Regions from separate parts of the Gracilibacillus sp. Marseille-QA3620 genome, predicted to be linked through region 1. Evidence: predicted binding sites of a transcription regulator. Region 1 holds the regulator's gene; the other holds the start of a gene.
The links. The regulator CtsR, encoded in region 1, represses protease genes until heat stress. The targets are predictions, from matches to a motif close to ATGGTCAATAAAGGTCAAACA.
Positions count from the first base shown of each region.

Region 2: ACY8DX_RS11425 (ATP-dependent Clp protease ATP-binding subunit) is a predicted target of CtsR. The motif match lies at 3,360-3,380, and genes of this name have one in related genera.

Region 1 is NZ_CM143102.1:87,422-93,335, reverse strand. It holds gene clpC (ATP-dependent protease ATP-binding subunit ClpC) at 1-1,093, opposite strand, end outside; gene ACY8DX_RS00500 (protein-arginine kinase McsB) at 1,106-2,167, opposite strand; gene ACY8DX_RS00495 (protein-arginine kinase activator protein McsA) at 2,182-2,739, opposite strand; gene ACY8DX_RS00490 (CtsR family transcriptional regulator) at 2,764-3,225, opposite strand; gene ACY8DX_RS00485 (ISL3 family transposase) at 4,008-5,231, opposite strand; rRNA gene rrf (5S ribosomal RNA) at 5,432-5,548, opposite strand; tRNA gene ACY8DX_RS00475 (tRNA-Ala) at 5,555-5,630, opposite strand; tRNA gene ACY8DX_RS00470 (tRNA-Pro) at 5,650-5,726, opposite strand; tRNA gene ACY8DX_RS00465 (tRNA-Arg) at 5,733-5,809, opposite strand; tRNA gene ACY8DX_RS00460 (tRNA-Leu) at 5,827-5,912, opposite strand.
Region 2 is NZ_CM143102.1:2,256,184-2,262,097, forward strand. It holds gene ACY8DX_RS11420 (S8 family serine peptidase) at 1-924, opposite strand, end outside; gene ACY8DX_RS11425 (ATP-dependent Clp protease ATP-binding subunit) at 1,082-3,235, opposite strand; gene ppdK (pyruvate, phosphate dikinase) at 3,474-5,914, opposite strand, start outside.

The sequences.
Region 1 (5,914 bases):
ATACTCGATGATGGGCCTCATAACGATCACGCAGACCCTTCAAAATTTGAATGGACTCATCAATTGTCGGCTCATCCACTTGGATTGGCTGGAATCTGCGTTCAAGTGCTGCATCCTTCTCAATGTATTTACGATATTCATCAAGCGTCGTCGCACCAATACATTGAAGCTCACCGCGTGCGAGTGATGGTTTCAAAATATTAGATGCATCAATGGCACCCTCAGCTCCGCCTGCACCAATCAAGGTATGAAGCTCATCAATGAAGAGGATGACATTGCCGGCTGCTCGAATTTCGTCCATCACCTTTTTGAGGCGGTCCTCAAATTCGCCGCGGTATTTAGTACCGGCTACAACCGTTCCCATATCCAGTGTCATGACGCGTTTGTCCCGCAAAATCTCTGGGACCTCATTATTGACGATTTGCTGGGCGAGTCCTTCAGCTATCGCTGTTTTACCAACACCGGGCTCTCCAATCAAAACAGGGTTATTCTTCGTGCGGCGGCTCAACACCTCAATCACACGCTGAATTTCTTTCCCTCTGCCAATTACCGGGTCAAGGCTTCCCTCTCTTGCAATGGCGGTCAAATCACGTGCCAGGCTGTCAAGGGTAGGTGTGCTGGCTGCAGAGGAGGCTCCTCCTTGATGAACACCCGATTCATTGCTGCCAAGAAGCTGCAATACTTGCTGTCTTGCCTTATTGAGGCTGACGCCTAAATTATTCAACACTCTGGCTGCGACGCCTTCTCCTTCACGAATCAGCCCAAGGAGGACATGCTCGGTTCCCACATAGGAATGGCCCAATTTCCTTGCTTCATCCATGGAAAGCTCGATAACCTTTTTCGCTCGGGGAGTATAATGGATCGTTTGAACCGTCTCAGAACCTTTCCCAATGAGATTTTCAACCTCTTCTTGGATTTTTTCCGGGCTTAATCCAAGGGCATATAGTGCCTTCGCGGCAATGCCGTCTCCCTCTCTCACCAATCCAAGTAAGATATGTTCCGTACCGATATTATTATGACCGAGCCTGATTGCTTCTTCCTGTGCAAGTGCGAGTACCTTTTGTGCTCTTTCTGTGAATCGACCAAACATCATGATAAGTTCCTCCTATTCTTTCATTGGTTTATCTTCTAATGCCAGCCTTTCCCGAATGAGAGAAGCTCTTCGTATATCTCTTTCTTTTGGGTTCAGCGGCCCGCCTGCATAGCGCTGCAGGAAACCAGGCTGCGTAACAACCATTAATTCATTTAATATATGTTTCGTAATATTGGGGATGTATCCTAAATCAATCCCCAGCCGAACATCTGATAAACATTTAGCCGCTTCCTTAGACTCGAGGATGCGGGCATTCGATAAAATCCCTAAGGAACGGAATACCCTATCTTCCAATTGTATGTTTGAAGATTGGACCAATGTATCACGCGCGGCTTTTTCCTGCATAATTATTTGCTTCACCACACTGTCCAAGTCCTCAGCAATGGCTTCCTCGGTCTTTCCAAGCGTCATTTGATTCGAGATTTGAAAAATATTCCCGAGTGCCTCGCTGCCTTCTCCATACATGCCCCGAACGACCAGTCCAAGCTGATTGATGGCCGAGATGATTCTATCCATTTGCCTTGTCAGCACCAGCCCCGGCAAATGCAGCATCACAGAAGCCCGCAGACCGGTACCAACATTGGTAGGACAGCTCGTTAAATACCCAATCCTCTCATCAAATGCATAATCAAGTTCATTTTCAAGCAAATCATCAATCCGGCTCGCTACATCTAAAGCCTCTTTCAGCTGAAGTCCAGGGAATAAACATTGAATCCGAATATGGTCTTCCTCATTTACCATGATACTGACCTCTTCATTCTCTGTGATCAAGACTCCGCCCATCTCATATTCTTTCGCAAGCAGCGGGCTGATCAAATGTTTCTCCACAAGAACCTGTCTGTCGAGCGCCTGAAGGTCTCTCAACCTCACCATCTCCAAAGTGCCGAGTCCCGGCAGATACTGGCCACCAAGACGATTCTCCACTTTGCGGAGCATCTTAGCCGCCTCCTCTGCGGAGAACACTGTCGGGAAGGAAAGATCCTTCACATTACGTGCAAGCCGAATTCTCGAACTCATCACGATATCTGATTCCGGACCTTCCTGGTTCATCCATGAACTAATTGCATGGTTCATAAAATTTTCAATCGTCAACCTTCCCCGCCCCCTTCCTGAGACGCAGCCTCAATCTCCTTCTCAAGCTGACGAATCTCATCACGGACATGTACAGCCTTTTCAAATTCTTCTTGCTCAATCAACGCTTGCAGGTCTGCCTTCAAGTCATTAATCTGCTTTCTTATATGAAGCGTGCCGCCGGCTCTTTTTGGTATCTTGCCTGTATGGTTTACATTCCCGCCATGAAGCCTGCTTAAAACCGGCTCCAAATATGGCGCAAAGGTTTCATAGCATTGCCGGCAGCCAAACCGCCCGCTATTCACAAACTCCCGGTAAGTCAAATGGCAATGAGGACATTCCAGCTGGTCGCCCCCAAAGCCGGGACTCGCCTTCGTCGATGTCATGCCAAGACCCATATTTAAAAGGCCTGCAAGTAAATTGTTGAAAGATAAATTGCCCCCATCATGGAGCATAAAGATATCCCCCTTCTCAGCGGCGCAATGCTCGCAAAGGTTCACTTCTGCCTTCTTGCCGTTAATCACCTTCGTGAACTGCAGCGTAGCAGGCCGTTCATTACATTCCTGACAAAGCATTTCTCCACCTCATTCACTACTCACTTACTTATATCGTAACGTCATAAACATCGCCTTTAAAATTCTTGCTCTAAGCTCATCACGCTCAGGCAGGTCATAATGTAAAACTGAGCGATCCATCACACTCATCATAATTTTTGCTTCACGGATAGAAATCACTTCTTCCTCAACGAGCCTTCCAATTAACGCCTCTGAATTACTTTGAGAAATCCGGTCACCAATTAAACTGCTGAGCTGTTCAATAAGATGTGCCCTATCATGTGACTGAACCCGCATAATACGAATATATCCGCCTCCGCCACGCTTGCTCTCCACAACATAGCCTCTTTCGATGGTAAAGCGGGTGTTAATAACATAGTTGATTTGAGAGGGGACACATTGAAACTTATCAGCAATCTCGCTTCTTTTAATTTCGACTAATTCCTTCTCACTCATCTCTAATACATTCTTTAAATAACTCTCAATAATATCTGATATATTCTTCATCGCTTGACTCCCCCTCTCGCCGCTCTGACTTTGACTATATTTGACTTTAATTATAAAAAAGTTTTCTCATTTTGACAATGAATTACTCTATTCATTTCACTATGTATATACATTATTTCGCAAAAGGGCTATAAGGCAAAAAGCCAATAATAAAATTTTACCCATATTCTCTTTATTAGAAACCCTCTACATCAACATTTTATGGTAATTATATAAAAAGAAGAAATAGGGTATAGGAGGTACGGTAAAACGATGGAGGAGGCAATACAGATGGTTGTGAAAATTTGTGTGAATGAATGATCTTCTTTCTCTAACTTGATACCTGATTTGAGCGGGAGTGAGTTGGGCTGTCTTTGTTGAGGGAGCGGAATTTAACCATCTTTCGAACACCCTTTCCCCATGCTTCCTATGCCTTGCATGAGGTAAGGGTGGGAGGAACATGGCTTGTCCCACCTTTTGTCCACCTTCTCTTCATCTTTCCGATGTATTGTATGGTCAAAGGGTGGGCTTTCTCTGACGACTCCCACTCTTCACCCCCTTTGCATGGACATAGGATGGGTATCCTGAGCATTCCTCTTCTTCCCCATATAAAAACAAAAGACCAGTTCCATTAAGAACTGGTCCCTCACCATTCAGTAAATTGATTCTCAGACTGCCCGTTATAGAACCGAGCAATTTTCCATACCCCTGTTCGGAGCCTTTGAATATACCCTACAAGTTATATGCATGATAAAAATAGGTTCTTTTTCAAGTGTTGGGGTAGAGTCTTTTTGCTCTACCCCTTATCCTAATGAATCGCCGATGTTTTTATATTGATGATGGAGAAGGATTCTCGCGCGGAATCGGGTGAAATTCCGATAGCCAAATCCATTCCGTTTCATGACCTTTGTCAAATTGTTTAAGCCTTCCACAAACCCATTCGAGTAATTGAACTCGAAGCGATTTAAGATTTCTCTTTCCCAGTTTCGATACGTTTGGACTGTCTTGCTCAATTCAGGAATGCCACTCTCTTCTACCTTCTGATAGAACTTGCGAAGTTCTTTCTGCGTCTCCACAATCCCATTTTCTCCATTTTCTTTTGCCTTATAAAACCAAGTATAAAAGGCTTCCTTGAGCTCATACGCTTTCTGGAGCTCAGGGGAAAAGCTGAAGTATCGCTGAAGAAGCCATTGGTCTTTCTCCGTTAATTTATGAGCAGCTTTATGAAAGATATAGCGGGCTTTCTTGCATTTCTTTCGGTCATATTCATGCCACCTGGCCTGTTCCCTCACTCGAACCCGATCCAGCGCCCAATTCATATATCGCACAAAGTGAAAGCTATCCGCCACAATGATGGGACGATCCAACGCCTGTTGAACCGCCGCTTTAAAGGCCTGGCTCATGTCCATGACCACCACTTTCACCTTCGCGCCGTATTGGCGCAAATAGTCCTTGATGGTGTCCTTTCGCCGGTTTGGTAGGATGTCAATTGGCTCGCGAGTCTCGGCATTTGCGATGATGAGCTGGTACTTTTCCTTGCCTGTATTCCCCTTGAATTCATCAATGGCAATCACTTCTGGTAAGGCTGACTTCCCCTTCATGGAGGACGGGACAATGGCATCAAACCGCCGGATGATGGTACTGACGGATGTGTGGTATTGAGCGGCGATTTCCTTGAATGTCTTCGCTTTGATGGCTCGTATTTGTACTTGTTGGTTCCATTCTTTTGAGAAGCGTTGATACCGATCGACAAACGGATTCTGTTCGGCAAACCTTTTCCCGCATTGACAGGCATACCGGCGTTTACGATACTGGAGAATCGTTGGTCGTTCCGCCATTTTCAGATGTCGAACGGACTGGATGCGATAATCATGAACCTTCCCTGTTTTCTCGCCGCATCTTGGACAAATATGCGGGGTCAGGGGCATCTCCACGGTCATTTCAAAAACACCATGATCATTTACCTTGGACTTTATCACCTTAACGTCTTCTAAACCTGGCAATGTTATGTTAAAATTCAAGAGCACACATCTCCTTTTCGACTTGTTTCTCGACAATTCAAGTATAAGAAAAGTGGAGCATGTGTGCTCTTTTTTTATGTCCGTTTTTTGTGGACACCCCAACATTTAGTATAGAACCTAAAAATATTAGGCTGCACTGACTCTTTCTTAATAACAACCAATAGATAAAACAAAAAACCAGCTCATTACTGAACTGGTCTCTTTGTGCCCGGCAACGTCCTACTCTCACAGGGGCGTGAGCCCCAACTACCATCGGCGCTGAAGAGCTTAACTTCCGTGTTCGGAATGGGAACGGGTGTGGCCTCTTCGCCATCATTACCGGACTTATATGGTGGAGCCTAGCGGGATCGAACCGCTGACCTCCTGCGTGCAAAGCAGGCGCTCTCCCAGCTGAGCTAAGGCCCCATATAATTTAAGTTGTAAATGGTCGGGAAGACAGGATTCGAACCTGCGACCCCTTGGTCCCAAACCAAGTGCTCTACCAAGCTGAGCTACTTCCCGCAATAATGGCGCGCCCGAGAGGAGTCGAACCCCTAACCTTTTGATCCGTAGTCAAACGCTCTATCCAATTGAGCTACGGGCGCATTTAAAAGAGATAAAGTGCCGAGGGCCGGTCTCGAACCGGCACGGTAGTCACCTACCGCAGGATTTTAAGTCCTGTGCGTCTGCCAATTCCGCCACCCCGGCAT
Region 2 (5,914 bases), 2.1 Mb from region 1:
ATTCTTATCGACAGCACCAACACTAATAACTCCTGCATAGGATGCCGGATATTGAGGATAATCCCCACCTTCATTCCCTGCTGCCGCTACCATGACTATTCCAGCCTTCCGAGCTTTTTCTACAGCGGCCTCCATGATTGGCGAGCTATAATAAGAACCAAGACTCATATTGATAACCTTGACTTTCTTTTTGATCGCTTGGAGGATTCCTTCAGCAACCGTATAATCCGTCGTAAAGAAATCACGGTTAAAGACATCAATGGAAATAAGATCGGACTGTGGATTAATGCCATATCCCCCAACCCCGTTATTCTTCTCCCCTGCAATAATCCCTGCAACATGTGTCCCATGGTTATCAGCCATCGGCGCATTAATTGGATTGATGGCATTATAGCTTGATTTAATCTTGTTCTTTAATTCAGGATGGTTTTTATCTATCCCAGTATCAATGACAGCAACAGATACTTTATTCTTACCGGCTAATTTCTGAGCAGCCGGCAGGTTTAATAATTTGTTGAAGTACTGCTTGCTCACTTTAGGGTCTGTCTTGACCGAAGATAGTTTGAATTTCACTCCTGGACTGACAGACTGCACATTCCCAGCCTTGCTTAGTTTGGCAAGAGCTTCACGTGCCACACTTGTTTTTTTGAATTTAATGACACTGTAGCCAAGCGCGCTATAATCCTTTTTAAAAGAGACATCCTTTGCCCGGTATAAGTGACTGATCTTTCCCGAGTATTTAACAATGAGTGTGTCCTCCTGCAAATACTCCTCATGTTTTTGCCCCGTTTTCTTCTGCGGCAATTCTAAATTTCCTTGGACTGACCGGTCAAGTGATGATTTCCCAAAACCTGCCGCATAAGTCCCCCCTGCAGCTGACAACGTTAACATGCCAGCTGCCATAACGGCGATTAGCTTCTTCATTGTTTCTCCCTTCCTCTTTCTGTATTTCTTACCTATTACAAATTCGTGACAACATTACCAAATCCTTTCATTTGTTTCATTTTTATTTCGACAAATATCTACATCCCAATACATAAAAAAACCTTGCCATAGAATGGCAAGGGGTTAATCCTTTTTATTAAGCTTTCATGATTTTGATTGTATCATCCTCAAGTACCGCCTTGAAGGCTTTAACCTCAGGGTGGTCAAAGATAGAATCTGCAATGGCATCTTCCAATTTTTCTTGGATTACTCTGCGCAATGGACGGGCACCGAATGCTGGATTATATCCTAATTCAGCCAATTTGGCTTTTACTTCATCTGTCACTTCAAGTGTTAATCCTTCCTCTTTGAGCATTCCCTCAAGCTCATCAAGCATAAGATCGACGATTTGAAGTAAGTCTTCTTTACTTAAGGACTCGAACTGAATGATATTGTCGAGCCTGTTTAAGAACTCAGGTTTAAAGTATTGGCTAAGCTGCTGCAGAATGTTGACTTCCTCCTGTACGGAATCTGCTTCAAATCCTACCTTATTCACTTTATCCATCACGCCGGCATTGCTGGTCATGATGATTACAGTATCTTTAAAGTTAACCGTATGTCCTTGACTGTCTGTTAAACGGCCATCCTCAAGGATTTGCAGGAACATATGCATTACATCTGGATGAGCTTTTTCAATTTCATCTAAAAGGATGATGCTATATGGTTTACGACGTACCTTTTCCGTTAATTGACCGGCTTCTTCGTGTCCGACATAGCCTGGAGGAGAACCAATCAATTTAGACACGCTGTGTTTTTCCATATATTCACTCATATCGAGACGAATCATTGAATCTTTTGTTCCGAAGAGTTCCTCTGCCAACGCTTTGGAAAGCTCAGTTTTCCCTACGCCAGTTGGTCCTACGAATAAGAAGGAGCCGATTGGTCTGTTCTTTGCTTTCAAGCCTGCACGGCTGCGGCGAACGGCTTTTGCCACTTTCTCGACGGCTTCTTTTTGACCAATAACCTTCTTTTTAAGCTCGGCTTCAAGATTGTTCATGCGCTTGGCTTCATCCTCTTGAAGCTTGCCGACTGGGATACCGGTCTTCTCCTCGATAATACTTTGGATATGATCGACGGTAACGACGGGTTTTTCTTCAGTCCCATCTTGGAGCATTTTTTCTAATTTTTCTTCTTCATCACGAAGTTTAGCTGCTTGTTCATAAGCTTCATTTCGAAGTGCTTCTTCTTTTTCTTTGTGAATTTCAGCCAAACGTTTTTGAGCGGTTTCTTCCTCGACACCCTCGATAGTCAAGTTCAATCTTGAGCCTGCTTCATCCATCAAATCAATGGCCTTATCTGGAAGGAAACGGTCCTGGATATAACGATGGGAAAGCTCTACCGCTGCCACGAGGGCATCGTTCTTGTATTCCACATGATGATAGGATTCATACCGTTCCTTTAATCCTTTGAGAATGCGAAGCGCTTCATCGGTAGTAGGCTCATCAACCTGCACTGGCTGGAAACGACGCTCTAATGCTCCGTCTTTCTCGATTTGACGATACTCATTCAATGTTGTCGCACCGACAAGCTGCATTTCACCGCGGGCCAATGCCGGTTTCAGGATATTTCCTGCATCCATGGATCCTTCGGCTGACCCAGCTCCGACAAGCTGGTGAATTTCATCAATGAATAAGATGATGTTCTTTCGTGCTTGAAGCTCGGAAATCAGCTGTTTCATTCTCTCTTCAAATTGTCCGCGGATTCCTGTGTTGGAGACGAGTGAGGCAACATCCAATAAATAAACTTCCTTCGTTTTCAATTTTGCCGGCACATGACCCTCTGCAATCTTCAGTGCCAATCCTTCGGCAATGGCTGTTTTACCTACACCAGGCTCACCAATTAGTACTGGGTTATTTTTCGTACGTCTATTTAAGATCTCAATGACACGCTTTACTTCTTTATCACGGCCAATGACTGGGTCAATGAGACCTGCTTTAGCATTCTGTGTCAGATTACGGCCATATTGGTCAAGCAATCCCCCTCCTCTGCCGCCTTGAACGGTTTGAGGCGGTTCTTGTGCTCGCTGTTCCTGACCAGGCATTTGAAAGCCGCCTTGATTGAAATCATTTGAAAATGGGTTGAAGGAAAATGGATTCATTGCATTCATATTTAATCCATTCATCTTTGTTCCTAGCTTTTGTCGTTCTTCTTTATAGCAAGAAGAGCACAAATGGTGATTTTCCTGATGACCATTAATACGGAGCTGCATTTGAACAGTTGCTTGATTTTTTTGGCATTTTTCACATAACATATGTGACTCCTCCTCCATTACGTTTCATTTTATTCATTTCGTCTTTTGGTTTAGTGAAAGGTCTAAGTTTGTCTGATTAATACCGAGTTTGACTTTGACTATATTTGACCTTTGACTTCATTATACTCTGACCTTCTTTGACTTTCAAGTATTTTGTCTTGTTTTTCTTCTTCTAACATTCATCTGAAAAAAAACCCTGCAAGGAATGTACCTTGCAGGGCTTTTCATGCTCATGCCATTAATTCGTTACAGCTTCTTTTGATTGTTGATTTCGGATAGTCGCCTGTGCCGCTGCCAGTCTCGCAAGCGGTACACGGTATGGTGAGCAGCTCACATAATCAAGCCCTGTCCTATAGCAGAAATCAATGGAAAGCTTCTCTCCTCCGTGTTCACCGCAAATACCGGTTTTCAGCTCCGGTTTTGCCTTTCTTCCTAATTGGATACCTAGTTCTACCAATTTGCCAACCCCGTTTTGATCAAGAACCGCAAATGGGTTATCAGGCAATACCTTTTCTTCTATATAAGTCTGCAGGAATTTCCCCTCGGCATCGTCACGGCTGTAGCCAAAGGTCGTCTGTGTTAAATCATTTGTACCGAATGAGAAGAAATCTGCTTCCTCCGCAATTTCATCCGCTGTTAAAGCTGCACGCGGAATCTCAATCATGGTTCCAACCGTATAAGTGAATGTAAGACCTGTTTCCTTTTCAACCTCCTGGGCCGTATCAATGACAAGCTGTCTCATTTGTCTAAGCTCATTCACATGTCCGACAAGCGGAATCATGATTTCTGGTTGTACAGGGAGTCCCTTCTTCATGATGGAAGCAACGGCATAGAATATGGCTTTTGCTTGCATACCATAGATTTCAGGATGAATCATTCCTAAACGGCAGCCCCTATGACCAAGCATTGGATTAAACTCATCCAATTGGCGGACTTTCTTTAATAATGCTTCTTTCTCTGCTAATTCTGAGCTGTCAGGTTCTAAGATTTGCAGCTTTGTCACATCGACCAGCAATTCTTCCTTGTCTGGCAGGAACTCATGCAGAGGAGGATCAAGCAGACGAATCGTCACCGGATTTCCCTCCATTGCCTCGAATATCCCTTCAAAATCCTCCTGTTGCATCGGAAGGAGATGGCTCAGAGCTTCCTCCCGTTCAGGCAAAGTTTCTGCCAAGATCATGCTTTGAACAAAAGGAACCCTTTTTGCATCCATGAACATATGCTCCGTCCGGCAAAGACCGATTCCGCCTGCTCCGAACTCAAGTGCCTTTCTTGCATCTTCTGGATTATCAGCATTGGCTCTGACACCAAGGTCTCTCAATTCATCAGCCCATTTTAATAAGGTCTTAAATTCCTCGGAGAGTTCAGGCTCAATCATTGGAATTTCACCAAGCATGATTTCCCCAGTTGAACCGTCTATCGTAATTATCTCTCTATGTTTAACGACTACTTCGCCAACCTTGAACTGCTTCTCTTTCAAATCAATCTTCAATGCATCACAGCCGCAAATGCAGGCTTTTCCCATCCCACGGGCAACAACAGCTGCATGGCTCGTCATCCCGCCCCTGCTAGTAACAATCGCCTGGGATGCGACTATTCCGTGAATATCATCTGGTGTTGTTTCCGGACGGACGAGAATGACCTTCACTCCCTCTGAAGCCAACAGTTCTGCTTCATCTGCATCAAAGACAACCTGACCAGTAGCCGCACCAGGAGAAGCTGGAAGACCTTTAGCCAGCTGCTTTCGCACGTGGGTATCATCTATGCGGCGGTGAAGCAGCTGATCAAGCTGTTCGGGATCGACACGCAAAAGAGCGGTCTCTTTATCGATGATTCCTTCTTGTTCCATTTCAACCGCGATGCGGATGGCTGCTTGTGCAGTCCGCTTCCCATTTCTTGTCTGCAAAATGAATAAGTTCCCGCGTTCAACCGTAAATTCAATATCCTGCATGTCCAAATAATGACTCTCCAGCTTCTTACATGTATCAGTGAATTGCTGGAACACTGCCGGCATATCCTTTTCCAACGCCTGAATGGGTTCAGGTGTCCGTATTCCTGCCACGACATCCTCGCCTTGGGCATTGATTAAATATTCTCCATATAAGATATGCTCACCTGTAGAAGGGTTTCGTGTGAAGGCAACACCTGTGCCGGAATCTTCGCCCATGTTTCCAAAAACCATACTTTGAATATTAACAGCAGTCCCCAAATGATCAGGAATCTTGTTTAAACGTCTATACACTTTCGCCCGCTGATTATTCCAAGAATCGAATACAGCATTAACAGCCAGGAATAATTGCTGTTCGGGATCTTCCGGGAAGGCCTGCTTCGTATGCTTTTGCACGATTTTTTTGTAGCCTTCAATGATTCCCATCCAATCCTCTGCTGTCATTTCAGGATCATGCTTATAGCCTTTCTCTTCTCGTGTTTCCTCCAAATATTGTTCAAAATAAAAAGTATCAACGCCTAAAACAACATCAGAGAACATTTGAATGAAGCGGCGGTATGAATCATAAGCAAAGCGGGGATTATTCGTCAGCTTGGCCATCCCGACGACCGTTTCCGCATTCATGCCCAAATTCAAAATAGTGTCCATCATTCCCGGCATGGAAAAAACAGCCCCAGAACGAACGGATACAAGGAGCGGGTTCGCTGGATCGCCTAATTTCTTGCCTGTCA